One region of the Pseudomonas sp. LBUM1653 genome, then DNA from elsewhere that is predicted to be linked to it. Evidence: riboswitches for the same ligand, from Rfam matches in the RefSeq annotation. Region 1 holds a riboswitch; each other region holds the start of a gene.
The links. Region 1 has a riboswitch for cobalamin ahead of cobW (cobalamin biosynthesis protein CobW). Riboswitches for the same ligand answer to the same signal wherever they lie in the genome.
Positions count from the first base shown of each region.

Region 2: it holds a riboswitch for cobalamin, as region 1 does, so the genes downstream of both, cobO (cob(I)yrinic acid a,c-diamide adenosyltransferase) here and cobW (cobalamin biosynthesis protein CobW) in region 1, are expected to answer to the same signal.
Region 3: it holds a riboswitch for cobalamin, as region 1 does, so the genes downstream of both, ACA054_RS12930 (ABC transporter substrate-binding protein) here and cobW (cobalamin biosynthesis protein CobW) in region 1, are expected to answer to the same signal.

Region 1 covers NZ_CP166803.1:3,965,916-3,975,511, forward strand. The annotation lists gene ACA054_RS17690 (magnesium chelatase ATPase subunit I) at 1-937, opposite strand, end outside; gene cobN (cobaltochelatase subunit CobN) at 1,087-4,932, opposite strand; gene cobW (cobalamin biosynthesis protein CobW) at 4,936-6,006, opposite strand; cobalamin riboswitch at 6,106-6,317, opposite strand; cobalamin riboswitch at 6,494-6,718, shown strand; gene ACA054_RS17705 (CbtB domain-containing protein) at 6,840-7,034, shown strand; gene ACA054_RS17710 (CbtA family protein) at 7,046-7,750, shown strand; gene ACA054_RS17715 (cobalamin biosynthesis protein) at 7,747-8,160, shown strand; gene cobM (precorrin-4 C(11)-methyltransferase) at 8,241-8,987, shown strand; gene nfuA (Fe-S biogenesis protein NfuA) at 9,131-9,596, opposite strand, start outside.
Region 2 covers NZ_CP166803.1:1,900,262-1,909,857, reverse strand. The annotation lists gene cobD (threonine-phosphate decarboxylase CobD) at 1-627, opposite strand, end outside; gene cbiB (adenosylcobinamide-phosphate synthase CbiB) at 620-1,528, opposite strand; gene bluB (5,6-dimethylbenzimidazole synthase) at 1,525-2,175, opposite strand; gene ACA054_RS08790 (cobyrinic acid a,c-diamide synthase CobB) at 2,172-3,572, opposite strand; gene cobO (cob(I)yrinic acid a,c-diamide adenosyltransferase) at 3,569-4,180, opposite strand; cobalamin riboswitch at 4,264-4,497, opposite strand; gene ACA054_RS08780 (hypothetical protein) at 4,649-5,233, shown strand; gene ACA054_RS08775 (PQQ-dependent sugar dehydrogenase) at 5,301-6,614, shown strand; gene ACA054_RS08770 (O-methyltransferase) at 6,721-7,374, opposite strand; gene ACA054_RS08765 (C40 family peptidase) at 7,393-7,929, opposite strand; gene ACA054_RS08760 (C40 family peptidase) at 8,095-8,742, opposite strand; gene hda (DnaA regulatory inactivator Hda) at 8,969-9,596, opposite strand, start outside.
Region 3 covers NZ_CP166803.1:2,831,340-2,840,935, reverse strand. The annotation lists gene ACA054_RS12955 (sensor histidine kinase) at 1-304, shown strand, start outside; gene ACA054_RS12950 (response regulator) at 340-720, shown strand; gene ACA054_RS12945 (patatin-like phospholipase family protein) at 800-1,996, opposite strand; gene ACA054_RS12940 (TonB-dependent siderophore receptor) at 2,278-4,494, shown strand; gene ACA054_RS12935 (acetyltransferase domain-containing protein) at 5,543-6,715, shown strand; cobalamin riboswitch at 6,749-6,943, shown strand; gene ACA054_RS12930 (ABC transporter substrate-binding protein) at 7,088-8,101, shown strand; gene ACA054_RS12925 (FecCD family ABC transporter permease) at 8,098-9,114, shown strand; gene ACA054_RS12920 (ABC transporter ATP-binding protein) at 9,111-9,596, shown strand, end outside.

The sequences.
Region 1 (9,596 bases):
GCATTTCGCCCCACTGGCCCTGGCCTTCGCTCGGGTTGGAATTTTGGCCGGATTGGGCCTGGTTTTGTTGTGGTGCCGGTGGCGCGTGCTCACGACGACGATGGCGCAAGGCAAACTCGGCGACCGCGTCGATATCCGCTTCGCCAATGGAGGTTGCGCCCCGCCAGGCAGCATGCGCACGCGCCGCACGCAACCACACCAGATCGGCGCGCAAGCCATCGACACCGGCGGCAAAGCAACGCTCGGTAATCTGCGCCAGCGCTTCATCGTCGAGGGGAATGCTCGCCAATGTGCTGCGCGCTTTTTGGCAGCGCTCACGCAACGACTGCTGCTGGCTCTCCCATTCGACGCAGAATTGTTGCGGATCACTGTCGAAATCCAGGCGCCGACGGATGATTTGCCCGCGCTCCGTCGGTGCGGTGTGGCCACTCAGGGCGACGTTCAAACCAAAGCGATCGAGCAGCTGCGGACGCAACTCGCCCTCTTCCGGGTTCATGGTGCCGATCAACACAAACTTCGCCGAATGCCGATGGGAAATGCCGTCGCGCTCGATCAGGTTAGTGCCGCTGGCGGCCACATCGAGCAGCAGATCGACCAGGTGATCCGGCAGCAGATTCACTTCATCGACATAGAGCACACCACCGTCGGCCTTGGCCAGCACACCGGGGGAAAATTGCGCGCGACCTTCACTCAGGGCCGCGTCGAGGTCGAGGGTGCCGACCAGGCGTTCTTCGGTGGCACCCAAGGGCAAGGTGACGAATTGGCCGCTGGCCAGCAGGTCTGCAAGGCCGCGAGCCAGGGTCGACTTGGCCATGCCGCGCGGGCCTTCGATCAGCACACCGCCGATTTTCGGGTCGATGGCGGTCAGGTACAGCGCGAGTTTCAAATCGTCGGCGCCGACCACGGCGGAGAGCGGGAAATGGGGGGTGTCGGTCATGTCGGGTTACTCATCATGGTCGGTAAGTGATCGTTCCCACGCGCAGCAAAGGAATGCAGCCCGGGACGCTCTGCGTCCCCTCTAAAGCCGAACGCGGAGCGTCCGTTGAGGCATTCCCACGCAGAGCGTGGGAACGATCTCTAAACCCGTTAACTGTCTTCTTCTATATCCAGCAACAAGTTCTCCAGCGCTTCGCGGTAATCCCCCGGTTCTTTCCACATCCCCCGCTGTTGCGCTTCGAGCATGCGCTCGGTCATGTCGCGCAGGGCATGAGGGTTATGCTCGCGCACGAAATCCCGGGTGCCCGGATCGAGCAAATAGGCATCCGCCAGCAGCGCGTACTGGTGATCGTCGATCAACCGGGTGGTGGCGTCGAAGGCGAACAGGTTGTCGACCGTCGCGGCCATTTCGAATGCGCCTTTATAGCCGTGACGCTTGACCCCGTCGATCCACTTCGGATTGGCCGCCCGGGAGCGGATGACCCGGTTCAGCTCTTCCTTGAGTGTGCGGATCTTCGGCAAGTCCGGCTGGCTGTGATCACCGTGATAACTGGCCGCCGCCTCGCCACGCAGGCTTTCCACGGCGGCCAGCATACCGCCCTGGAATTGGTAATAGTCATTGGAGTCGAGCAGGTCGTGCTCACGGTTGTCCTGGTTTTGCAGCACCGCTTGCACCTGGCTCAGGCGCTGGGAGAACTGTTCGCGCGCCGCGGTGCCTTCGTCAGACCCGCCGTACGCGTAGCCACCCCAATTCAGGTAAACCTCGGCCAGGTCCTCGCGGCTCTGCCACAGACGACCATCGATGGCGCCCTGCACGCCCGCGCCGTACGCGCCGGGTTTGGCACCGAAGATCCGCCATCCGGCCTGCCGTCGCGCCGCGTCTTCATCCAGCCCCGATTGCAACAACGCTTCACGCTCGGCGCGTACCTTGGCCGCCAGCGGATTGAGATCGTCCGGTTCATCGAGCGCGGCGACCGCTTGCACGGCCGCATCGAACAAGCGAATCAGATTGGCAAAGGCATCGCGGAAGAAACCCGATACCCGCAAGGTCACGTCCACCCGCGGTCGATCGAGCAAGCTTAACGGCAGAATTTCAAAGTCGTCGACCCGCTGACTGCCGGTGGCCCAGACCGGCCGCACGCCCATCAACGCCATGGCCTGGGCGATATCGTCGCCGCCGGTGCGCATGGTCGCGGTGCCCCAGACCGACAGGCCGAGTTGACGCAAATGATCACCATGGTCTTGCAGGTGGCGTTCGAGAATCAGGTTGGCCGACTGGAAACCGATGCGCCACGCGGTGGTGGTCGGCAGGTTGCGCACGTCCACCGAATAGAAGTTGCGCCCGGTGGGCAGCACGTCGAGGCGACCGCGACTCGGTGCGCCACTGGGGCCGGCGGGGACGAAACGGCCACTGAGGGCGTCGAGCAGGCCGCGCATCTCGGCCGGGCCGCAGGCGTCCAATCTTGGAGCGACGACTTCGCGCAAGTTGTCGATGATGGCGTTCACTTCAGACCAACTCGCCTCCTGTGGGAGCGAGCCTGCTCGCGAAAGCGGTGTGTCAGATGATATTGATGTGGCTGACACTCCATCGCGAGCAGGCTCGCTCCCACAGGGGTCATTCAATGTCTGTGAAATAAGCTGTGTGGCGAACAGTTCGAGACGCTCGCGGGTATCGCCGGTGGTACGCCAGGGTTCATCGCTGATCGACAACAATGCATCTGGGCGCGGGCCGATCCATGGTTGGGCCAGCGCACAATCCAGCGGATCGAAGCCCAGCGCAAACGCCTTGGCCAGCGCCCGCAGCAGACTCGATTGCGCCCCACGGCCATCGCCCCGGGGGATGCGCAGCAGGGCGAGCAAGGTGTCGATACGCAAGCTTCCGGCCGGCGACTCGCCAAACACGTGCAAGCCATCGCGGATCTGCGACTCTTTCAAGTCGCACAGGTAAGTGTCCAGGCGCGGCAGCCAGATCGCCGCATCGGCATTGCTGTCGAGTTGTTCGTCCAGTTGCAGTTCGCGATCGATGTGCGTGTCACGCACCAGTTGCAGGATGTCCCGTTGCAACTCCCGGGCGCGGCGCGGATCGAGCAGTTGCGCTTCGTAATACTCGTCGGCCAACAGCTCAAGGTTTCGCAATGGCCCATAGGTTTCAGCGCGCGTCAGCGGCGGCATCAAATGGTCGATGATCACCGCCTGGGTACGGCGCTTGGCCTGGGCACCCTCGCCCGGGTCGTTGACGATAAACGGATAGATGTTCGGCAGCGGCCCGAGCAGCGCATCCGGCCAGCACTGCTCCGACAGCCCCACGCCTTTGCCCGGCAGCCATTCCAGGTTGCCGTGCTTGCCGACATGGATCACGCCGTGGGCGCCGTAAGTGTTGCGCAACCAGAAATAGAACGCCAGGTAGCCATGGGGCGGCACCAGGTCCGGGTCGTGATACACCGCACTTGGATCGACCTGGTAACCCCGCGCGGGCTGGATGCCGACGAAGGTCAGGCCAAAGCGCAACCCGGCGATCATCATCCGCCCGCCTCGGTACATCGGATCGCTGTCGGGCGTGCCCCAACGCCCCAGCACTGCCTGACGATTGGCTTCTGGCAGCGCGTTAAACATCTGCAGATAATCGTCCATGGCCAGGCTTTGCTGGCACGGGCGTTGATCCAGGGTATCGAGGTCGTTGCTGACACCGCCGAGCAATTGCTGGATCAACGCGGTGCCGCTGTCCGGTAACTCGGCTGGCAGCGGATATCCATTGACGTGCAGCGCTCGCAGGATGTTCAGCGCGGCCGCCGGAGTGTCGAGGCCAACGCCATTGCCGATGCGACCATCACGGGTCGGATAATTGGCAAGAATCAGCGCAATGCGTTTTTGCCCGTTGGGCACCCGCGCCAGATCGATCCAGCGCTGCGCCAGCTCCGCGACAAAGTCCATGCGTTCCGGCTGCGCGCGGTAGCAGACCACGTCGGACTGACTGCGCTCACTGCGCCACGCCAGGTCCTTGAAGCTGATCGGCCGGCTGATGATGCGTCCGTCCAGTTCCGGCAACGCAATGTGCATCGCCAGATCCCGCGGGCCTAGACCCTGCTCGCTGGCACGCCATCCGGGCTCGTTGTCCTGGGCGCAAATGGCCTGGATCACCGGGATGTTGCGGCGAAACGGTCGCAAGTGCGGTGCTTCAGGGCTGGATTGGGCGAAGCCGGTGGTGTTGAGAATTACCCCTGCCTCGACTTCATCCAGCCAATCCTCGACCACCGAAAGGCAGCCGGGCTCTTTTAAACTGGCCAGCGCAATCGGCAACGGATTAAGCCCCGCCGCCTGCAAGCGCTGGCAGAAAACATCGATGAAAGCGGTGTTTGCCGCCTGCAAATGCGAGCGGTAAAACAGCACCGCCGCCACCGGTTGCCCGGTCTGCCAGTCGGCTTGCCAGTCACTCAGTGCTGCGGGGCTTTTTTGCGGGTGGTAAATCGCCGTGCGCGGCAGGGTTTGCGGCTCGGCCCAGGCGTAGTCGCGATCCAGCCAGCGATTGGCCAGGCAGCGGAAAAAATCGAGGGCATTGCTCATGCCACCCTGGCGCAGGAACTGCCAAAGCCGGTCGCGGTCTTCAGCGCCCACGGTGCTCAGGTCGCTGAGCTCCGGGTCAGGGCGATCATCGCCCGGCACCAGGATCAGCTGCACACCACGCTGCGACAATTCCACCAGCCGCTCCACGCCATAACGCCAATAGGCAATGCCGCCGTGCAGCGAAATCAGAATGACTTTGGCGTGGCGCAATACTTCGTCGACATACAGATCGACCGACGCATGATTCTGCACCTGCATCGGGTTGGCCAGGCGCACGCTCGGGTAGTCGTCTGGCAACTGCTGCGCCGCTTCGGCGAGCAGCGCCAGGCTGGAGTCGCCGCTGCACAGGATCACCAGCTCGGCGGGGGTTTGACCAAGGTCGGCAATGTTGTCATCCGACACGAATCCGCCGGGCTGGGTCCTGAGCAGGTGCATGGGTTACACGCTGAGCGCGGCGCGCAATTGCGCTTCGAGCAAGGCGGCGTCCAGTGCCTGGCCGATCAACACCAGACGGGTGGTGCGCGCTTCTTCAACGCCCCACTGGCGGTCGAAATGCTTGTCGAAACGGGAGCCCACGCCCTGGATCAGCAGACGCATCGGTTTGTTCGGGATCGCCGCGAAACCCTTGACCCGCAGGATGCCGTGCTGGACCACCAGTTGGGTCAGCGCGTCCATCAACAGGCTTTCGTCGGATGCCGGCAGTTCGATGGAGATCGAATCGAAGGCATCGTGATCGTGGTCATCATGATCGTCGTCGCCGTCATGGTGGTGATCGTGGTGGCTGTGACGGCTGTCGATGTGTTCTTCGGAACCGGCGCCGAGGCCGATCAATACGTCCAGCGGCAGGCGACCGCTACTGGCTTCGATGACTTTCACCGCTGGCGGCAATTCCTCGGCGACTTCCAGGCGCACACGGGCCAGGTCTTCAGGGCTGATCAGGTCGGCCTTGTTGAGGATCACCAGGTCGGCGCTGGACAGCTGGTCGGCGAACAGCTCGTGCAGCGGCGATTCGTGGTCCAGGTTCGGGTCGAGTTTGCGCATGGCGTCGACCTGGTCCGGGAACGCGGCGAAGGTGCCAGCCGCCACGGCCGGGCTGTCGACCACGGTAATCACCGCATCAACGGTGCAGGCGCTGCGGATTTCCGGCCACTGGAAGGCCTGGACCAGAGGTTTTGGCAGGGCCAGGCCGGAAGTTTCGATCAGGATATGGTCGAGATCGCCGCGACGGGCCACCAGTTCGCGCATCACCGGGAAGAACTCTTCTTGTACGGTGCAGCACAGGCAGCCGTTGGCCAGCTCGTAGACGCGGCCGTTGGCTTCTTCTTCGGTGCAACCGATGGAGCACTGCTTGAGGATTTCGCCATCGATGCCCAGCTCGCCGAACTCGTTGACGATCACTGCGATGCGGCGGCCCTGGGCATTGTCGAGCATGTGCCGCAGCAAGGTGGTTTTGCCCGAGCCGAGGAAGCCGGTAACGATGGTGACGGGGAGTTTGGCCAGTGTTTTCATCGGATGCCCTTTGGCAGATGGCGGGCATACGGGACGAGAACCGGCCACGCACAAGCGCGCCGCAAGCGTTTCGCCACCGGATCACCCCGCCCGGTTGTAGTGAGAATCTGTATCGAGGCAGGTCTCCTGGCTGACGGCTGGCCAGTCGTTGGACTGGCGGTTGCTGCGCCTTCCCGCGCGCGCCATGGCTGGCGCATGCAGTGGCATGGCAGAAACTGAACCGTTCACAGTTGCGGGGGCAGCCGCGGCATTGACCGCGTTCCCTTCTTAGCTTCGACAAACGCCGAAGAACCTCGAAAGCGCAAGGCTACGCATGGTATTGGGACGGGTCAATGTCTTGTGTCGCCCGCATCGGCCCCTTCGCGAGCAGGCTCGCTCCCACATTGGAATGCGAACACCTGTGGGAGCGAGCCTGCTCGCGAATGAAGCGACTCGGTCTCGAGTTGAGAACCCTTGCCAATTGACGCCCGCCCCTCGCCCATGCTCTCCTACGCATCTTGTTACGGGTGCCCTTCACAGGGTGAAACGGGAAACCGGTGCCGCATGTGCTTTACTTCAAGCCATGTCAGTCCGGTGCTGCCCCCGCAACGGTAAGCGAGCGAAGCGTCAGATCCACTGTGCCAATGTGGCATGGGAAGGTGATGCTTGCAGGTCAAGGCGAAAGCCTGCGCCCCTCGTGAGCCCGGAGACCGGCCCGCAACACAAAGTGACCAACACGATCACTGAAATAACAAACCCGCGGTGGGCGGGCGCTGTTTGAACCTCTGCGCGCCCGGTCGTGCAGGGTTTTGCATGCGCCTTCATTCCCCGCTGACAGACCAGAGGGAAACGCCATGTCGATCATCAGCAGCACCGGCCATAGCAGCACCGCCAGCACCACCACAACCCTGACTCAACGCCTGACCGCCGCCGTTTGTGCGTCGATCCTCGGCGCTAGCCTTGTGTATTTCGCCGGTTTCTCGCACATCGAAGCCGTTCACAACGCTGCTCACGATACGCGCCACAGTTCCGCGTTCCCGTGCCATTGAGACCTGCCGACATGATCAAGCGTATTGCGCAAACCGCAGGTTTCACCGGGCTGCTGGCCGCCCTGCTGCTGACCCTGCTGCAAAGCTTCTGGGTCGCCCCGCTGATTTTGCAGGCCGAAACCTACGAAAACTCCGAACCGGCCGCCGTTGAAGTCCACGAACACGCCGCGGGCGTCGCTGCCCACACCCACGACGCCGAAGCCTGGGAGCCGGAAGACGGCTGGCAGCGCGTGCTGTCGACCACTGGCGGTAATCTGGTGGTGGCGGTCGGTTTCGCCCTGATGCTCGCCGGTCTCTACAGCCTGCGCGCGCCGACCAAAACCTCTCAGGGCCTGCTCTGGGGTCTGGCTGGCTACGCGACTTTCGTGTTGGCGCCGACCCTCGGCCTGCCGCCTGAGCTACCAGGCACCGCGGCTGCCGATCTGGCGCAACGGCAAATCTGGTGGATCGGCACCGCCGCCTCCACAGCAGTCGGCATCGCCCTGATCGTGTTCAGCCGGCACTGGCTGATGAAGATCCTCGGCATAGCGATCCTTGCCGTTCCTCATGTGATTGGCGCACCGCAACCGGAAGTGCATTCGATGCTCGCCCCGGAAGCCCTGGAGGCGCAGTTCAAAATCGCTTCGCAGCTGACCAACGTGGCGTTCTGGCTGGCCCTGGGCCTGATCAGCGCCTGGTTGTTCCGCCGCAAAAGCGATGGCCAGTACCACGCATGACTAACCTCGGCACAGCGCCGACCCTGGTGGTCGGCCTGGGCTGCCAGCGCGGCTGCCCCGTCAGCACGCTGCGGGCCCTGCTTGACCAGGCATTGCAGGCGCACCAGATCGAACTGCATCAGATCAAGGCCCTGGCCAGCATCGATTTGAAGCGCAACGAACCGGCCCTGATCGAGCTGGCCGAGCAGCTTGGGTTACAAATGCTGTACTTCAGCAGTGAACAATTGGCGGCTTATCAAGCGCACCTCAGCCACCATTCGCAGATCGCGTTCGAGCGTACCGGCTGTTACGGTGTGGCGGAAAGTGCCGCTCTGGCACTGGCCGAACAGCTGACCCAGTCACCGGCGAAACTGCTGATCCCGCGACAAAAATATGCCCAGGCCACCCTGGCATTGGCTGGCGCCGCGTAAAATCCCCGATAATCCGCATTCGATCATGAGCAATCTTCATCTGAAGCCTTGCCCAGCCCCATTTTCAACAGGAGCCGACGATGACCGTCTACTTCATTGGCGCAGGTCCCGGCGACCCGGAACTGATCACCGTCAAAGGCCAACGGCTGATTCGCAGCTGCCCGGTGATCATCTATGCCGGCTCGCTGGTGCCCGCCGCAGTGCTGGAAGGACACCGCGCCGAGCAGGTGGTCAACAGCGCCGAACTGCACCTGGAACAGATTATCGAATTGATCAGAACCGCCCATGCCAAGGGTCAGGACGTGGCTCGCGTGCACTCCGGTGACCCGAGCCTGTATGGCGCCATAGGCGAGCAGATTCGCCATCTGCGTGAGCTCGCTATTCCTTTTGAAATCATTCCCGGCGTCACCGCAACGGCCGCCTGCGCGGCGCTGTTGGGCGCGGAACTGACCTTGCCGGACGTGTCACAGAGCGTCATCCTGACTCGCTACGCCGACAAAACCGCGATGCCCGCTGGAGAAGAACTGGGCAGCCTGGCTCAGCACGGGGCGACCATGGCGATTCATTTGGGGGTCAAGCATCTGCAGAAAATCCTCGCCGAATTGCTGCCGCATTACGGCGCGGACTGCCCGATTGCGGTGATTCATCGGGCGACCTGGCCGGATCAGGACTGGGTGGTGGGGACGTTGGCGGACATTGCCGAAAAGGTTGAAGCCAAGGGGTTTCGGCGGACGGCGTTGATTCTGGTGGGTCGGGTGTTGGGTAGTGAGCAGTTCAGCGAGTCGTCGCTGTATCGTGCGGGGCATGCACATTTGTATCGCCCCTGAAGGCCCCTTCGCGAGCAGGCTCGCTCCCACATTGGAATGCGATCAACTGTGGGAGCGAGCCTGCTCGCGAAGGGGTCAGTGAATTTTACTCATAAAAAAACGGCGCTCACGGGGCGCCGTTTTTTCATTTCGCAGTGAACACCTTAGTAGTAGGCGTTTTCTTTCTGCGTGTGGTCAGTCACGTCACGCACACCCTTGAGCTCGGGAATACGCTCGAGCAAGGTGCGCTCGATGCCTTCCTTCAAGGTTACGTCAGCCTGGCCGCAGCCCTGGCAACCGCCACCGAACTGCAGGACGGCGATGCCGTCTTCGACCACGTCGATCAGGCTGACCTGGCCGCCGTGGCTGGCCAGCCCCGGGTTGATCTCGGTTTGCAGGTAGTAGTTGATGCGCTCGTTGACCGGGCTATCGGCATTGACCATCGGCACTTTGGCGTTAGGCGCCTTGATGGTCAGCTGGCCGCCCATGCGGTCGGTGGCGTAGTCGACAACGGCATCGTCCAGGAAAGCTTCGCTGAAATGGTCGATGTACGCGGTGAAGCTTTTCAGCCCCAGCGCGGTGTCTTCGGGTTTTTCTTCGCCCGGCTTGCAGTAGGCAATGCAGGTTTCG
Region 2 (9,596 bases), 2.1 Mb from region 1:
CTTGCGCTCGGCCAGGACAAACCCCAGGCGCACCCCGGCCAGGCCGAAAAACTTGCCGAAGGAGCGCAGCACGATCAACCCGACCTGGTGGGCAAACGGCGCCACACTCAGGTGCGGCGTGTTGTCCATGAAGGCTTCGTCCACCACCAGCCAGCCACCGCGCGGGGCCAGGCGCGAATGCCAGTCGAGCAGCCGGGCGGGCGTCAGGTTCAGCCCGGTCGGGTTGTTCGGGTTGACCACCACCAGCACGTCGAGGCTGTCGACGAAAAAGTCGACTTCCTGCTCCAGCACCTCGCGCACGATGTAGCCATTGCGCCGCCAGGCCTCGGCATGCTCGGCATAACAGGGCGACAGCACGCCGACCTTGCCCGCCCGGCGCAAACGCGGCAGCAACTGGATGGCCATCTGCGAACCGGCGACCGGCAGTGCCTGCAGGGTTCCATAATAGTCGCAGGCCGCCTGCTCCAGACCGTCATCGGCTTCCGGCAACCGCGCCCAGGCCCGTTGCGGGATGTCCGGCACGGGAAACGGCCAGGGCGCCAGGCCGCTGGACAGGTCAAGCCAATCGGCTTCGTCGATGCCGTATTCGTGCGCCGCCTTGCGCAATCGTCCGCCGTGCTCAAGCATAAAATTCAGACCCCACGCACAGAATCAGCAGCCACAACCATACCCCACGCTGCACCAGTTGCCAGCCGCGGTCGATGGCGTCGGCATCCGCCGGCACGCCCTCGCCCAGCGTTGGGCGCTGATGCAGTTCACCGTGATAAATCGCCGGCCCGCCCAGCTCGACGCCCAACGCACCGGCACCCGCCGCCATCACCGGGCCGGCATTCGGGCTATCCCAGGTCGGCCCCTGGGTGCGCCAACATTTCAACGCCAGCCGGGTTTTGCCCAGTAGCGCGTAGGTCAGCGCCACCAGGCGCGCAGGAATGTAATTGAGCACGTCGTCAATCTTCGCCGCCGCCCAGCCGAAACGCTCGAAGCGTTCGTTGCGATAGCCCCACATCGCGTCCAGGGTGTTGCTCAAACGGTAGAGCACCACGCCCGGCGCACCGGCCACGGCAAACCAGAACAGTGCGGCAAACACCGCGTCGCTGCCGTTTTCCAGCACCGATTCGGTGGCGGCGCGGGCCACGGCGGTTTCATCCAGATCACTGGTTTTACGGCTGACCAGATAACTCACGCGCTGGCGCGCTTCTTCAAGATTATCGCTGCGCAAGGCCTTGGCCACAGGCGTGACATGCTCGCCGAGGCTGCGCATGCCCAGGGCGCAATAGAGAGCAAGAATCTCGACGATCCAGCCGACGTAAGGTGCCCAGGAAAATGCCGTGGCCAACAGGGTCAGCGGCAATACAGCAATCACCCACGCGGTGACCCCATGACTGCGCCAGCCGCGACCGCCGCCATTGAAACGTTGCTCGATGCGCTCGGCAAAACGGCCGAACGCCACTAGCGGATGCCAGCGCTTGGGTTCACCCAGCAGCGCATCCAGCGCTACCGCGGCGACACTCAACAACGCCACACTCATTGACTCACTCCCCAATAATTTTCATACAACAGCTCACTCAGCGGACGCGCCTGCGCCCAGCCTTCGAGTACCAGCATCGGTGCCGGATAGAAGGCCTTGACCGGTCCCAGGCAGAGAATGGCCAAGGGCTTGGCGCCAGGCGGCAGGCCCAGCAGGTCCGCCAGGGCTTGCGGTTCGAACAGCGAGACCCAGCCCATGCCCAGCCCTTCGGCGCGGGACGCCAGCCAGAGGTTCTGGATCGCGCAGGACAACGAGGCCAGGTCCATCTCCGGCAGGGTGCGACGACCGAAGATATGCCGTTCGCGATCGTCCATCAGCGCGGCGACCAGCACCTCGGCGCAATCGTTGATGCCCTCGACTTTGAGCTGCATGAATTCGTCGGTACGCTCACCGAGGGCCTCGGCGGTGCGGATGCGCTCTGCTTCCACCAGCGCCTGGATCTTGCTGCGCAAGGCACGATCGCTGATGCGGATGAAGCGCCAAGGCTGCATCAGGCCGACACTCGGTGCCTGATGCGCGGCTTCGAGCAGGCGCCGCAGCAACTCGGGCTCGACCGTGCCGCCGGCGAAGTGACGCATGTCGCGGCGTTCGCCGATGGCTCGGTAGACCGCTGCGCGTTCGGCTTCGGAAAAGGCGTTGTCGGTCATGGCCTCTTCGCGAGCAGGCTCGCTCCCACAGTGGACCGCGTTTCTTCAGGCGATCCACTCACCAATGTGGGAGCGAGCCTGCTCGCGAAGGCGTCCGAACGGTCAGGCGCAAACAGCGCGGCAATCGCCGATGGATTGGACGGAAAATAGAAGTGCACATAAGAGGCCGTCATCCGCCCCTCGCGATAAACCGCCTCTGCCCCGCGCCCGCCGTTAGGACTCAAGCCCCGGGCAATCGGTGTCAGTTCGGTGGAGGTCAGCGAATGATGATAGGTGTGCCCGCGCAGTGAACCTTCCGGCAATTCAACCGCTTGCAAGGCCAATGCAGCAAGGCGCTTCTGCATCACCGCATCGCCCTTCAACAAGCCCACCAGCTCTGCACGCGTGCCCTCGACATCGGTCAGCGAATCGAGCAGGTAAAGCATGCCGCCGCATTCGGCCAGCAAGGGTTTACCTGCGGCGTGGTGAGCGCGAATTGCCTCGAGCATCGAGGTATTCTGCGCCAAAGCCACATGGTGCAACTCCGGATAGCCACCCGGCAGGTACAGGCTGTCTGCCTCTGGCAAACCCGCGTCACGGATCGGCGAGAAATACCGCAATTCAGCGCCCATCGCCCGCAACAAATCCAGGCTCGCGCCATAGGTGAAGGCGAAGGCTTCGTCATGGGCCACGGCAATGCGCACGCCAGCCAGCAAGGGTTCAACAGTCACCACATCTGGCGCGGCAAATTCCACCGCCGGCGGGAGCGCGACTTCACAACTGCTGGCCAAGGCTTCGGCCGCCGCATCGAGGCGCACATCCAGGTCATTCAACTCGCTGGCTTGTACCAGGCCAAGGTGTCGACTCGGCAATTCGATCCCGGTCTCACGGGACAAGGCACCGTACCAGCGCAGGCCTTCGGTCAGGCTGCCTTCGAGCAGTTGCGCGTGGCGCAGGGTGCCCACGCGGTTGGCCAGCACGCCGGCAAACGGCAAGTCCGGCTGATAGCGCGCCAGGCCCAGGGCCAATGCACCAAAGGTCTGGGCCATGGCGGTGCCGTCGATCACAGCGAGCACCGGCACGCCGAAATGTCGCGCCAGATCAGCGCTGGACGGCGTACCGTCGAACAGCCCCATGACACCTTCGATCAGGATCAGGTCGGCGTCGCTGGCAGCCTCCCACAACAGCCGGCGACTGTCCTGCTCGCCGACCATCCACATGTCCAGCTGATACACCGGCGCACCGCTGGCGCGTTCGAGGATCATCGGATCGAGAAAGTCCGGGCCGCACTTGAACACGCGAACCTTGCGTCCCTGGTTACGATGCAACCGGGCCAGCGCGGCGGTAACGGTGGTCTTGCCCTGGCCGGACGCCGGCGCGGCAATCAGTACCGCCGGGCAATGACGAGGTTGATTCACAGCTCGACGCCTTTTTGCGCTTTGATACCGGCCTGGAAGGCGTGCTTGATCATGCCCATTTCGGTGACGGTGTCAGCCAGCTCGACCATTTCCGGCTTGGCGCCGCGGCCGGTGACCACCACGTGCTGCATGGGCGGGCGCGCCTGCAAATCGCTGAGCACCTGATCGAGATCGAGGTAGCCGTGCTTGAGGGCGATGTTCAGTTCGTCCAGCACCACCAGGCCGACCGTTGGATCGCGCAGCAATTGCTGCGACACCGCCCAGGCCGCTTCGGCCGCCGCGATGTCGCGCTGGCGATCCTGGGTCTCCCAGGTGAAGCCCTCGCCCATCACATGAAAACGCACCTGCTCGGGGAAGCGGCGGAAGAACAACTCTTCGCCGGTGCTGTTGCGCCCCTTGATGAACTGCACCACACCGCACTGCATGCCATGCCCCATGGCGCGCGCGAGCATGCCGAACGCCGAGCTGCTCTTGCCTTTGCCGTTGCCGGTGAGCACCAGCAGCAGGCCGCATTCGTTCGGGGAATTGGCGATGCGTTCGTCGATCACGGCCTTTTTGCGCAGCATGCGCGCAAGATGACGTTCGTCACGATCAGGGGTATCAGACATGGGGGAGCTCTCCGTTGAGGCAGGATTAACGGCGGGCAGGCACAAGAATAGACGGCAAGAAGCCTGGCATCGCCCACCGTGATGCCGCTTGGATGGATCAGGCCGGTCTCCGGGCTCATGAGCGGCGTGATGCCTGACTGCGCGCCTTCCCGCGTCACAGATCGACGCAGTGGCTTCAGACGCAGTTTTCACTCATTTACCGTTGCGGGGGCAGCGCCGGGATCGCAGGGCTTCATCGACTGAAGCGCTCGCTCACCGGCTTCCCTGTTTCACTCTGTCGACCCAAGTCACAGAGCACCTGAAACAAGCGGCGAAGGTTAGAGGGTTGGGGGTGGAGCGTCAATTGAAGACGCGGTACCGGAACGAATAACGGCCACTCATCCATAAAATGACGTCAATCTTGTGCCACACTCACAGCAGTGATATCAAATAGCCACAACCTCACAAACAAGAAAAAGGGTGAGCCCCATGCAAGGCATGATCATCAGCAATCCGAAGCTGGAATTCCTGCGTTCGGTACTGGAACGCTGGTTCGACTGTATCGACCGCTATAACGCCGTGCGCGGCGACAGCGAGACACCCTACTGGCTCGACGAAAAAGCCAACCTTGGTCTGCTCTCCGCCGCCGCATGGATGGCCGAGATGATCACGCTGCAACAATCGCCCACCCGCAAACAGATCGAAGAAGGCGAACGCAACGGCCGCGCCGATCTGTTCATCGCCACGACCGAAGCACGCGCCTGGCTGCAGACCACGCAACGCTGGCCACGGGTCAACAGCCTGAACCTGACTCAGGCCCTGCAGGACATCACCAGCGACGCGAAAAAAATCAGCTACGCCAGCGATCTGAAAATCGGCTGCCTGTTCGTCGCACCGCACAAGAGCCAGCAAGGCGCTACCCCCGAAGAACTCCAGGACATGGTCGATGACCTGCAAAAGGAACACTGCTGCGCCGTAGCCTGGTATTTCCCTTATGCCTATCGCAAATTGCGCAACGAAGCCGGTCACTATCACCCCGGTATTGCCGTGCTGCTCAAGGAAGCTCGCGGCTAAGGTTGAACCATCGGCCTGTCACGCTTCTCTATGATTTAAGTCACTTCATTCATAGGGAAGGTCAGCAATGCGCACATCTGAGCTGGTTTTCGTCATCGCGTTAGCGGGAGGGCTCGCCGCCTGTGGCGAAACCGCCCGCTTGCAAGTCAACGACGGCACCGGGCCGTCTCCCAAACTCCCGGAGCCGAACAAGACACTGTTCCCGACGATGAACATCGCCCCGGCCATCGGCTGGGCGAACGGCGTAAAACCCGTCGCGGCCAGCGGCACTCAGGTCGGCGCATTTGCCGAAAACCTCGATCATCCGCGCTGGCTTTACGTGCTGCCCAATGGCGACGTGCTGGTCGCCGAAACCAATGCCCCGCCCAAACCCGATGACAACAAAGGCATCAAGGGCTGGATCACCAAGAAAGTCATGGGACGCGCCGGTGCCGCCGTGCCGAGCCCGAACCGCATCACACTGCTGCGCGACACCAACCATGACGGCATTGCCGAAACCCGCACGGTCTTCCTGGAAAACCTCAACTCGCCCTTTGGCATGACCCTGGTCGGCAATGACCTCTACGTGGCCGACACCGACCGGCTGTTGCGCTTCCACTATGAAAACGGTGACACGGCAATCAAGTCACAACCGATCAAGGTCGTCGACCTGCCGGGGGGAACCCTGAATCACCACTGGACCAAAAACGTCATCGCCAGCAAGGACGGCAGCAAGCTGTACGTCACGGTGGGCTCCAACAGCAACGTCGGTGAAAACGGCATGGATCAGGAGCAAGGGCGCGCGGCGATCTGGGAAGTGGATCGCGCCACCGGCAACCACCGGATCTTCGCTTCAGGCCTGCGCAACCCCAATGGCATGGCCTGGGAGCCACAAAGCGGCGCCCTGTGGACGGCCGTCAACGAGCGGGACGAAATCGGCAGCGACCTGGTGCCGGACTACATCACCTCGGTGAAGGATGGCGCCTTCTACGGCTGGCCATTCAGCTATTACGGCCAGCACGTCGACGTGCGCGTCGAGCCGCAAAACCCCGACCTGGTGGCCAAGGCGATTGCACCGGACTACGCAGTCGGCCCCCACACCGCCTCACTGGGCCTGACGTTTGCCGAAGGCAACAGGTTGCCGGCGCAGTTCAAGGAAGGTGCGTTCATTGGCCAACACGGCTCATGGAACCGCAAGCCGCACAGCGGTTACAAAGTGATTTTCGTGCCCTTTAGCGGCGGCAAACCGACCGGGCAACCGGTGGATGTACTCACCGGGTTCCTCAATGACGAGGAAAAAGCCATGGGCCGGCCGGTGGGTGTGGTGATCGATCAACAAGGGGATTTGCTGGTGGCCGATGATGTGGGGAACAAGGTGTGGCGGGTGTCGGCGGTTAAATAGCGACAACACACTTGTGGGAGCGAGCCTGCTCGCGAAAGGGGCGTGTCAGCCGACATTAATGTGACTGATCCACCGCATTCGCGAGCAGGCTCGCTCCCACAAGGGATTAGCGTTTACGGCAGAGCGTGAGCCCATCCCCCAGCGGCAACAGCGACAGATCCACCCGCGCGTCATCCTTCAAGGCACGATTGAGTGCCTGGATAGCGCGGGTATCGGCGCTCTCGGGATTGTCCTCAAGCACCCGACCACTCCACAGCGTGTTATCGAATACCGCCAGGCCACCGGTACGCAACAGGCGTAGCGCATGTTCCAGGTAGGCCGGGTAATTGGCCTTGTCAGCATCGATGAACACCAGATTGAACTGGCCTGACTCGTCCAGCCTGCCGAGGGTTTCCAGCGCCGGCGCCAGACGCAGATCGATTCGCCCGGACAGGCCGGCCTCCTGCCAATAGCGGCGCGCGATGGCGTTGTAGTCCCCGGGAATGTCACAGCAGATCAGCGAACCGTCATCCGGCAATGCCGCTGCCATGCACAGGGCGCTGTAACCGGTAAAAGTGCCGACTTCCAGCACACGTCGGGCACCGGTGAGTTTTACCAGCAAGGCGAGAAATTGCCCCTGTTCCGGTGCCACCTGCCAGCGCGCCATGGGCAGCGCCTGGGTTTCGTCGCGCAAGCGCTTGAGCAGCGGGGTTTCGCGCAGGGAGACGTCGAGCAGGTACTGATAGAGCGAATCGTCGAGATTGAGCGTGCGGGCGGTCATGACAACAACCTCTGGCTGTTACGGATTGCGCGCCAAATGCTCGGGATGCAGAACGCGCTTGGCGCTTAGGTAGGCTCGCTGCCAATAAGCCTTGGACAAGCTGTCGAGCTTGACCGTGCCACCGGTAGCTGGCGCATGCACGAAACGCCCTTCACCGACATAGATGCCAGCATGGCTGACCTGGGAACCGCCATTGGTAGCGAAGAAGATCAGGTCACCGGTTTGCAGGCCTTCCTTACCGACATTGGCCGCTTGCATGGTGATCATTTCGCGGGTGGTGCGGGGCAGGGAAATACCGGCCATGTCACGGTAGACGTAGCCAATCAGGCCACTGCAATCGAATCCGGAATCCGGCGTGTTGCCGCCCCAGCGATAAGGCGTGCCGACCAACCCCAACGCGCGAAACAGCACGTCTTGCGCTTCAGGAGAAAAGTCCTGGGAGGAACTGAATACGATGGGCGCGCGAACCACCGGCGCAGGTGGCGGTGTACGGCTGGCACAAGCACTGAGCAGCGCTGCGAATAGCATGATTGCGAGGCGGGCCGACATCGTCATAAGCAGAGCATCCTGATCAGGCTGCGGCTAATTTCTGCGGGAGCGCAGAAAAGAAAACCGCCTGCGGATTACGCAGGCGGTTTGCCATCATTCATTGATCAGAATTTTAGCGCTTATCAGGCAAACTTCAAGTAAGACTTTAAGTTCGCCTTACAAAATGTGCGCTTACTTGCGAGCCGTGACGATTGGCGTCGCAGCGGGAGCCATGGCGAGTGCACGCTTGGCTTCGATGAAGGTCTTGCTCCAGTAGCTGTCACCGAGGTTATCGATGCGCACACCACCGCTTTTGCGGCTGCTGGAGTGGATGAACTGGTTGTCACCCAGGTAGATCCCGGCGTGACTGACGCGACCGCGACGACCGTTGGTGGCGAAGAACAGCAGGTCACCCGGTTCAAGCTTGCTACGCGAAACCAGCGGCGCGTCCACGTTGATCATTTCGCGGGTGGAGCGCGGCAGGTTCATACCGGCTTCTTCACGGAACAGATAACCGATGAAACCGCTGCAATCGAAACCTGCTTCGGAAGTACCGCCGAAACGGTAACGGGTACCGATCAGGGACATGCCGCGTTCGAGGATGCTGTCGGCCAGAACCGGAAGCTGGTACGACTTGCCGTCGGTGAAGCTGGCCAGTTCTTTCTCAGTGGCCGCTTCTTCAAGCTCAAGCGCTTGCTTATAGAGAGCGGAAGACTGGGCGGAAACGGAATGTTGAATCTGCTGTTGTTGTGCTTGCTCGGACACTGGCGTGTGGGCAGCGCAACCGAACAACAGGGTAACGAGTGCGAGGGGCACGAGGGGTGCAAAGCGATTTAGCATGGGCACGACCGTGGCTGATAGTTTTAAAGAAGCGAAACTATGCCCGCTATCATCCTCATTTGCAAATTCAATCGAACTTTTTGTGACTTCTTGATTTCTCGATGACATCTAAGCGCTAAAGCCCGTTCTAGACACTTTACGCAGCCTGCACCCCGCAGGAAAGCGGATTTTCTGACGCATCGAATTTGCCGAACATAGCTGCAGGCCTTGAATTTACAAGGCCTGGCTACCAGCCCAGCGTCTCTTTGAGGAACGGAATGGTCAGCTTGCGCTGAGCTTGAAGAGAGGCCTGGTCGAGTTGCTCAAGCAGCTCGAACAGCGCGCTCATGCTGCGGGTACCGCGGGTCAGGATAAAATGCCCGACTTCGTCGGTCAGGTGCAGGCCGCGACGCGACGCACGCAGCTGCAGGGCGCGCAACTTGTCTTCGTCGGAGAGTGGGCGCATCTGGAATATCAGCGCCAAAGTCAGGCGCGACTTGAGGTCCGCCAGCTTTACCGGCAGCTCGCGTGGCGAAGTCGACGCGGCAATCAGCAGACGCCGACCACTGTCACGCAGCCGGTTGAACAGGTGGAACAACGCTTCTTCCCAGTCAGCCTTGCCTGCCACCGCCTGCAAGTCGTCCAGGCACACCAGTTCGTATTGCTCGAGGTTGTCGAGAATCTCGATGCCGCGATCCATCAACTCGGCCAGCGGCAGGTAAACCGCCGTTTCGCCCATTTGTTCGAAACGCAGGCATGCGGCCTGCAACAGATGCGTGCGCCCTACCCCGTGCTTGCCCCAGAGATAAATCAGGCTTTCGGTCCAGCCGGCGTCGGCTTCGCACAGCCGCTCGACATAGCCGAGTGCAGCGGCA
Region 3 (9,596 bases), 1.1 Mb from region 1:
CAATGCCACCAAGTACACGCCAAACGAGGGCATCGTTGAGTTATCCGTGACGTTAGTACCCGACGAACTGACAATCACTGTTTCCGACAATGGCATCGGCATTAACGCACAAACACTTCCGTTCATATTTGATCCGTATGTGCAGGACGTAAAGGCCATAGGCTTCAACGGTTCCGGCTTGGGGATTGGCCTTACCGTGGTCCGTGAGTTGGTTGAAGCGCACGGTGGGAAGGTAATTGCCAGGAGCGAAGGTGAAAGCAAGGGCAGTGTATTTATTGTGACGTTACCGCTGGCACGTCCTTAACAGCTTTCCAATACTAATTAGAGGAGTACATAACAATGAACGCTCCCTCGGTACTTGTTCTCGAAGACGATAACCTTCTCAGGGTATTGCTCACAGAAATCATCGAAGACATCGGGGAAGTTGTCATCGCTTACGCGTCGGCCGATGAGGGAATGATTTTTCTGGAAAGCGCCCATCAACTTTGCCTGATCGTCAGTGATATAAACATGCCAGGCCTTTTGGACGGGTATGAGTTGAGCAAAATCGTGGCGCTCCGATGGCCTTCACTTCCCATGATATTGACGTCAGGAAAGGTGCCCAAGGTGCTTGAGCTTGGCCCCAATATCAGCTTTCTCGCCAAACCCTGGACGGCTGATGCAATGCTCAACTCAGTCCTGGACGTGCTAGGCCCACTCCAGAGATCTGGCCCACATTGAACTGGCGCTACCACTGACTTTCAATATTCGTGTGTTTCGATCAACCCGCTTGCAACAGAGATATAGGAGGATCAAGTCTCTATCGCGTACTCTCGTTCGGCGACGACTTATGCCACGGATAGCCCTTCGCGCTGAGTTGAAAGGCGTAATCGAATAAACGCTTCATGTACTCACCATCGAATTTGCGATTGTGCGCAAAGTCAAAGTCGGAGCCGATGTACGCAAGATTGAAGTCCGCTCCATCCTGCTGCGCCATACGGTAGATTCGCTCCAGGTCGCTGATCCCCTGAGTTTGAATCAATGCACTGATGGCTCGACCGCCGATGCTCAATGTACGGCGCTTCGTCCCGGACCACTGCGGCTCCAGTGTCCCATTACGAATGACATAGAAATGACGTTCGTGTCGCAAAGGTACGCCAGTGGCTCTGTTCAGCCCCACCAGGGTGCCCGGTGGGTAAAGAAACACTTGGGTGATGACGCCCCCGTCCACGTGCATTTCATGAAACTGTTTGCCGTCGACGTCGACATCGATCATGACGGGTGAGACTGCACCGGGAATACTCATCGACGCGATCATGATGTTGCGAAAGAGGTCTAGCGCTCCTGGCGCCCCACTTGCGGCAATAGCGCCCATGTTCCAGGTGACGGGTCGCCCTGAATCAAGGTCAGTTGTGCCGATCAGCAGAATTCTTCCCTTGGCGTATTCCGCCGCAATCGCCGCAAGAATCTGCACAGTGATGTATTTTGTGATTAGCCGTGACAGTGGCTTGCTGTCCGCTATGCCGTCGCTGGCGAGACGGGTCAGCACGTTTCGCGAATGGAAAATGTCTTTTGGACCGATCGCGTTGGAGACATACCGAATCACGCCGTCGTACTCCGGCCCCAGGTAAGCGAACGGGGCGACCAGGGCTCCCGCGCTAATGCCCGTGACGACCTTGAACATGGGTCTGGATCCATGGGTGGTCCATCCCGCAATCAGTCCCGCTGCGAATGCGCCTGCATCGCCGCCGCCCGAAACGGCCAGCATGCTTGCCAGCGGCAGGATATCGTTCGGCTTCCCGGCCTTGGCGAGCTCCTCGCTCTCACGTTTGTTGGCTTGAACCGCATCCTGAATGAACGGATTCAAGTCGTAGTCCAACCTGTAGCGAGCATTGGGAATGCCTGGGATGACCGCTTTTTCCGTCAAGTTTGGCGGAACAGCGTCACGGCGTGGCAGGCACGCTTGCAGGAACGTGTCCAGAGGTGAGGCGCCAGGTCTGAGCGGGAATGGTTTCAAAACGCGTCCTCCGGCTCCCGCAGTCGACAGCAAGCGCGCTCATCGTACCCGCGAAAGTCCTTACCCAGGGTGCCCGAGATGACTACAGGCCAGCCGACCGTGACCCGTCACTCGAATGCAGGTCGCTCATTTTGCGCTCCTTTACATGATAAAAAAAATCATTGGGCAACAAGTGTTTAGTTATCAATCACATTTGCGTATGATATTGATTCTCAAATAACACCGCCAAATGTGAGTTCCGCATGTCCGCCCCAATCCTCCCGTGTTCACCCGACTCCGTTATGCCGCGCGCGCCTCTGGCACTGCGCCCCCTGGCTCTCGCAGTGCACATGCTTGCAGCCGGTATCGCCTTCGTTGCGCCCTGCCTGCAAGCGACGGAACAGACTGAACAGGCAGAGACGGGAAGCTCTGTTACCTTGGCGCCTATCGCTATCACCGAGACTGCTACAGGCGAACGCAGCGCCATCACGGAAGATACCCACTCCTACACGACAGACGCCGCACGCACGGCCACGCCGTTGAGCATGTCACTGCGCGAGACGCCGCAGTCGGTCAGCGTCGTCACCCAGCAGCGCATACAAGACCAGGATCTGAAAACCATCCTCGACGTGGTCAATAATGCCACCGGTGTGTCGGTCAACCGCTACGAGACCAGCCGGGCGCAGTTCAACGCCCGGGGCTTTGAGCTCAACTCGCTGATGATCGATGGCGTACCCACCATCTTCGAGCAGCCATGGAGTTCGGGGGAGGTTTTCAGCAGCCTGGCCATGTATGACCGCGTTGAAATAGTGCGTGGTGCCAACGGTCTAATGACCGGTGCGGGCGACCCTTCGGCGACCATCAACATGGTGCGCAAGCGCGCCAGCAGCACGGATTTGAAGGGCTCGCTGGAATTGAGCGCCGGCACTTGGGACACCTATGGCGTGGAGGCCGATGTCTCCAGCGCACTTAACTCCGAAGGCACTGTGCGTGGGCGCCTCGTTGCGGAGACCAACGAAGGCGACACCTGGATCGACATGAACTCGACCAAGCGCCAGACCCTCTACGGCACAATGGACATCGACCTTACGCCCGACACCACGCTGTGGTTTGGTTTGAGCCGGCAAGAAAGCAACGCTGACTCGCCGATGTGGGGTGGCCTGCCCGTCTGGTACGCAGACGGCGACCGCACCAACTGGAGTCGCTCCAAGACCACCTCCGCCGACTGGAGCAAGTGGGACACCACCTTTGAAACCTACTTCGTCAATCTTGATCACCGCTTTGCCAACGACTGGCAAGTCAACCTCAGCTACAACCGTGGCGAGCGCACCGGCGACTCGTCCCTGCTGTACCTGTCCGGCAATCCAGGCCGCAACGGTAGCTCGGGCATGTTTTCGTTCCCGGCGACCTACAAGACCGAGACTACCCAGGACGACTACGGCATCCGCTTCAATGGCCCGCTCTCGTTCCTGGGTCGTGAGCACGAATTGGCCTTCGGTTATGTGGACAGCAAGCAGAAGTTCGACGCCGATTCACTCGACGCGCAAACAGGCTTTGACGGTGTCGCCAATTTCGATGCCTACAACGGCCATTTCCCCGAGCCGATCTGGGGCCCGAGGACCGACTACGGCTACAGCGAGACCCGCCAGAAGGGACTGTACGCAGCAACCCGGCTGAACGTGACCGACGATTTGAAAGTGATTCTTGGGGCGCGTGAAAGTTGGTACGAGAAGACCAGCGATGACATTTTCTCGGAAGTGAGCAAGGTCGATGTCGATCATGAGCTGACGCCCTATGCCGGCGTCGTCTATGACCTCACCGACAACCTCTCTGCTTATGCCAGCTACACGGAAATCTTCCTGCCGCAATCGGTACGCGACAGCAGCGGCCAGGTATTGGAGCCGATCGTTGGCGAGAGCACAGAGCTCGGTCTCAAGGGTGAGTACTTCGGTGGCCGCCTGAACGCCTCCGCGGCGATTTTCCAGATCAAGCAGGACAATCTGGGGCAGAACACCGGCGAGCTGATCGATCCTTCGAACCCTGTCGGCGGCTTCGCCTACGAGGCCAGTGAAGGCGCGACCAGCAAGGGTTTCGAGCTGGAAGTTTCCGGCGAACTCGCGACGGACTGGAATGCCTCGCTGGGTTACACCCAGTTCAAGGCTGAAGACGCCCACGGCGACGACGTCAACACGCTGTACCCGACCAAGTTGCTGCGCACCTTTACCACCTACCGTCTGCCAGGTGCTTTCAACAGGCTGACCATTGGCGGCGGGGTCAACTGGCAGGACTCGATCTACACCTACGCCACCAACCCGGCAGGCAATTCCGAGAAGATCCAGCAGGATGCCTATGCCCTGGTCAACCTGATGGCTCGCTACGAAATCACCGAAAACCTCTCGGCCCAGGTGAATGCCGACAACGTCACCGACCAGAAGTACTTCGACATCTTCGATGCCTACGGTGCCTTGACGTATGGCGCACCGCGTAGCATTACCGCTTCCGCGAAGTATCGCTTCTAAGGCAGCGGACCGGGTGATATTGCTACCCGAGATGAACGCGACGAAGACAGCACAACACCGGCAGTGTTGCAATGCTGTTCACTTAAGAATGGGGTTTTATTTAAGAACTGGATTGGGGGGATATCCATTGCTGCGGTAACGGCCACTTTTGGTTTCGCCCTTACTGTAGGAGCGAGCATGCTCGCGAAAAACCTGAGAGCACCGGGGGGTGTCAGGCTCCCCGCGTCATCGTTGACCTCCATCGCGAGCATGCTCGCTCCTACAGGGGTCGCCGCGATGGGCCGTCCCTGGCCCAGCGCGGCTAAACCGGCGTCCTGCCGGTTTACCCACTGCGCAATGCCTGCGTTCGGCCATCGTGGTTTAACGGGGCGCCCAAATCTAAAGCCAAAGCGAGGCGGCCTGACAGCCGACCTGACTTTTGCGGATACCCCCAATCCCCTGTGGGAGCGAGCCTGCTCGCGATGGACGTCAACGATAACGCGCCCTGTCTGCATGAACGCGTTGTCTGGAAGTCCATCGCGAGCAGGCTCGCTCCCACAGTTGGATCGCGGACAGACCTGCAATCAGGTCGGCTATCAGGCCGCTTCGCTTTTGCTTTGGCTTTTGATTTTCTTGCCCCATCGAGAGGCTTCGTTCCGGCCCAGCGCGGCGGGCTCTGTAGGAGCGAGCATGCTCCGGGCGGCGTTCCGACGAAAAACCTGAGAGCACCGCGGGGTGTCAGGCTCCCCGCGTCATTGTTGACCACCATCGTCGGAACGCCGCCCGGAGCATGCTCGCTCCTACAGGCTCTTCCAAGTGACTCGCTGTAAAAGCGAAACCATAAGTGGCCGTTACCGCAGCAACGGATATACACCCAATCCAAATATGCACCAGCAGCCCCCAACCCAAAGTGAACAGCATTACGGCAGTGTTGTGCTTTTTGTTTTGCAGCACCACGACACTCGTAGAAAACAAGCCCACAAGCCAAGATTATATGTTACGTTATATCAATACATTAACCGTCGGTTGTTTACCGACAGAGTGATCCACTCCCTGCCTGCGACTTTCAATGACAAACATTGTTCAACCCCCGCCCGCCACCAGCCTAAACCAACGCCTGATGTCCATCGATGCCCTCAGGGGCTTGGTGATCCTGTTCATGCTGCTGGATCACGTGCGCGAGACGTTCTTTCTGCACCGCCAGGTCGCTGACCCGATGCTCATCGACAGCACTGAACCGACGTTGTTTTTCAGCCGGACACTCGCCCATTTATGTGCGCCGGTGTTCGTGCTTCTCACTGGACTGTCCGCTTACCTGTACGGCGAAAAGCACCAGGGCAAGAACGATGTATCGATGTTCCTGTTCAAGCGTGGCCTGTTCCTGGTTGTGCTGGAGTTCACCCTGGTGAATTTCGCCTGGACCTTCCAGCTCCCGCCCACCGTGATCTACCTGCAGGTGATCTGGGCGATTGGTGTCAGCATGATTGCCCTCGCCGCACTGGTCTGGCTTCCTCGGCCAATCCTGTGTGTGGTGGGCCTGGTCATCGTCGGCGGGCACAACCTGCTCGATCCCCTGCACTTCCCGGTCGGATCGGCGCTGCATCTGCCTTGGGCCATTTTGCATGATCGCGGCTGGATCGAATTCTCCGACAACTTGCGCCTGCGCAGCTCCTATCCCGTGCTGCCGTGGATCGGGGTCATCGCCCTGGGTTACTGCATCGGCCCCTGGTTCGCACGCTCAACCTCGGCCGCCGTGCGTCAGCGCTATCTGTTGCTGGCCGGGGCCGGCGCATTGATCGGCTTCATCGCCCTGCGCCTGGTCAACGGTTATGGCGAGGCGCATTGGGTGGTCCATGAAAGCATTACGCACAGCCTCATGAGTTTCTTCAACATCACCAAATACCCACCTTCCCTGCTGTTCCTGTGTCTGACGCTAGGCGTAGGGCTGTTGCTGCTGCTTGGCTTTGAGCGGGCCCGGCAACACAAGTGGATCAGCACCCTGGCGGTATTTGGTGCGGCGCCGATGTTCTTCTACCTGCTCCATCTTTATGTGCTGAAAATGCTGTATCTGCTCAGCGTGGCGTCGTTCGGCTTGAACCAGGGCGACTACTTCGGCTTCGACGGCATGTGGGCTGTGTGGCTGACGGCCGTGCTCCTGGCTGCATCGCTGTATCTACCGGTGCGCTGGTTCGCTGCATTGAAGGCGCGTCGTCGCGATATCGGCTGGCTCAAATACTTCTGATCAGTAGATGGGTTCGCCTCGGGCGGCATGATCGACTACCATGCCGCCGCCGGTTCCCAAACGGGATTAATAGGGAATCCGTGATGCTGCCAACGCATCAAACGGAACTGCCCCCGCAACTGTAGGTGCCGAGCCTGCTCCTGAACTGCCACTGGGATCGATTCCCGGGAAGGCTGGAGCACGCCATGACGCATCAGTCAGGAGACCTGCCGGCCAAGCAACAATCACTAACCGGCGGGGTGTCCGGGAAGGACATCCTTGCGCGCGCCACTCAGGTGATCGGCCTTGCACTGCTTTTTCGGCAGCGCTCGATGATGTGTTTTCCAGACCTTGCACCCTTGCTGCGTGTACGGTTCAAATGGAGATTGCATCATGCTGTTGCCGCGCTTTTTCGCCCTCGTCACAGGCCTGGGTGTTTGTTCCCTCGCCTATGCCTCCCCGACTCATTACCCGCTGACGATTGAAAACTGCGGCAGCCCACTGACGTTCGCGCAGGCCCCTGCCCGGGCTGTGACGATCGGCCAGGCCGGCACCGAAATGCTTTTTGCCCTCGGACTTGGCGACAAACTGGTCGGTACTTCGCTGTGGTTCAATGATGTGCTGGGTCAGTACAAGGTGCAAAACGACAAGATCGAACGCCTGGCCGATAACGAGCCGAGTTTCGAGTCGGTGATCGGCAAGCGCCCGGAACTGGTCGCCGTCGAGCTGGAATGGATGGTCGGCCCGCAAGGCGCAGTCGCTACCCGCGAGCAGTTTCACGAACTGCAGATTCCAACCTATCTCATGCCCTCGGACTGCGAGTCCAAGGACAACCTGGTCGGCGCCGACGGCACCCGCCTGCAGCCATTTCGTATTGAAAGCATCTACAAGAGCATCACCCAGCTGGCTGAGATTTTTGATGTCCAGGCGCGTGCGCAGCAGCTGAACGCGCAGCTGCAGGCCAGCCTGGCCAAGTCCATCGCCTCGGTGCAAGACAAAGACCTCAAGCACACCAGCGCGCTGGTCTGGTTTTCCAGTGCCAGCCTGGATATCGATCCCTATGTCGCCGGGCACAAGGGCATTCCCGACTTCATGCTGGGCACCTTGGGCGTGCGCAATGTGGTGCAGTCCGACGAAGAGTGGCCAACCGTTGGCTGGGAAACCATCGCCAAGGCCAACCCGACGTTCCTGGTCATCGCCCGCATGGATCGCCGTCGTTTCCCGGCTGATGACTATCAAAAGAAGCTGGAATTCCTGCGTAGCGATCCTGTGACCCGCAACATGGATGCCGTGAAAAGCAACCGCATCATTATCCTCGACGCCATGGCCATGCAGGCCAGCGTGAGAATGTTCGACGGTCTCGAATCGCTGGCGACGGCCATCAACAGCTACGACCTGCCGAAATGACCGTGACGCTGATTCGTACTCTGCTTGCACTGGTGGCGCTGCTTCTGGCCGTGATTGCCGGCGTGGCCATCGGTGAAACCCGCATCGAACCCGGTGTGGTGTTCCAGGTGCTGGCCAACAAACTGTGGGCGGCCGGGTATGCTCTCGATCCCATCGACGAGGGCATCGTCTGGAACTACCGCCTGACTCGCGCGCTGGTGGCGGCGGCTTGCGGGGCGGGCCTGGCGACCTGCGGAGTGATCCTGCAATCGCTGCTGCGTAACCCGTTGGCCGATCCCTACCTGCTCGGCATTTCTGCGGGGGCCTCGACGGGCGCGGTGCTGGTGGCGTTGCTGGGCTTGGGTGCCGGAGCGATTTCGATGTCGGTCGGGGCGTTTGCCGGCGCCGTTGCTGCCTTCGCCGTCGTTGTGTTGCTGGGCCGCGCCAGCGGTTCGCCTGGCAGTACCGGGCAGATCATCCTGGCGGGGATTGCCGGTTCGCAACTGTTCAATGCGCTCACGGCGTTCCTGATCACCAAGTCGGCCAGTTCCGAACAGGCTCGCGGCATCATGTTCTGGTTGCTGGGCAATCTCAGTGGCGTGCGCTGGCCATCGGTGTGGCTGGCCGTACCGGTTGCGCTAGCCGGTCTGGCGGTTTGCCTGTGGCACCGGCGTGCGCTGGATGCCTTCACCTTTGGCGCCGACTCCGCGGCCTCGCTCGGCATTGCGGTACGGCCTGTGCAATTTCTGTTGATCAGTTGTGCCGCCCTGGTGACGGCGGTGATGGTGTCGATTGTCGGCTCCATCGGTTTCGTTGGGCTGGTCATACCCCACGCCGCCAGGCTGTTGCTGGGCACTCGGCATACGCGGCTGCTGCCGGCCAGTGCGCTGGGGGGTGCAGTGTTCCTGATTGGCGCGGATGTTCTGTCCCGGACGCTGATCAAGGGCCAGGTGATTCCGGTCGGCGTGATTACGGCATTGGTCGGCGCGCCGGTGTTCGCGCTGATCCTGGTCGGTCGGAGGAATGCCCGATGAATGCTATTGCCCCTGTTATCGACGAAGCCGTGCTGAGTTGTTCCAGCCTCGGATTCCATATCCGCGATGTTGAATTACTGCACGAGATCCACCTGGACATTCGTCGGGGCGAGACCCTGGGCCTTGTCGGGCCCAACGGTTCAGGAAAATCCACGCTGCTCAAACTGCTGGCCGGCGTGCGCCTCCCCAGCCGGGGAGCCATCCATCTCAACGGCGAAAGCCTCAAGACACTGTCACGGCGAACCATCGCACAAACCCTGGCGGTGGTTGAACAGCAAGCCGACACACTGGATGCGATCAGTGTGTTCGATGCCGTGGCCCTGGGCCGAACGCCGTGGCTGTCGGCCTTGAGTCCATGGTCGAAGGCGGACGATGACATCGTCCATCAAGCCTTGCGTGACGTTGATGCGACGCATCTGAGCAGGCGCACCTGGCGTAGCCTTTCTGGCGGCGAGCGTCAGCGCGTACATATCGCTCGCTCC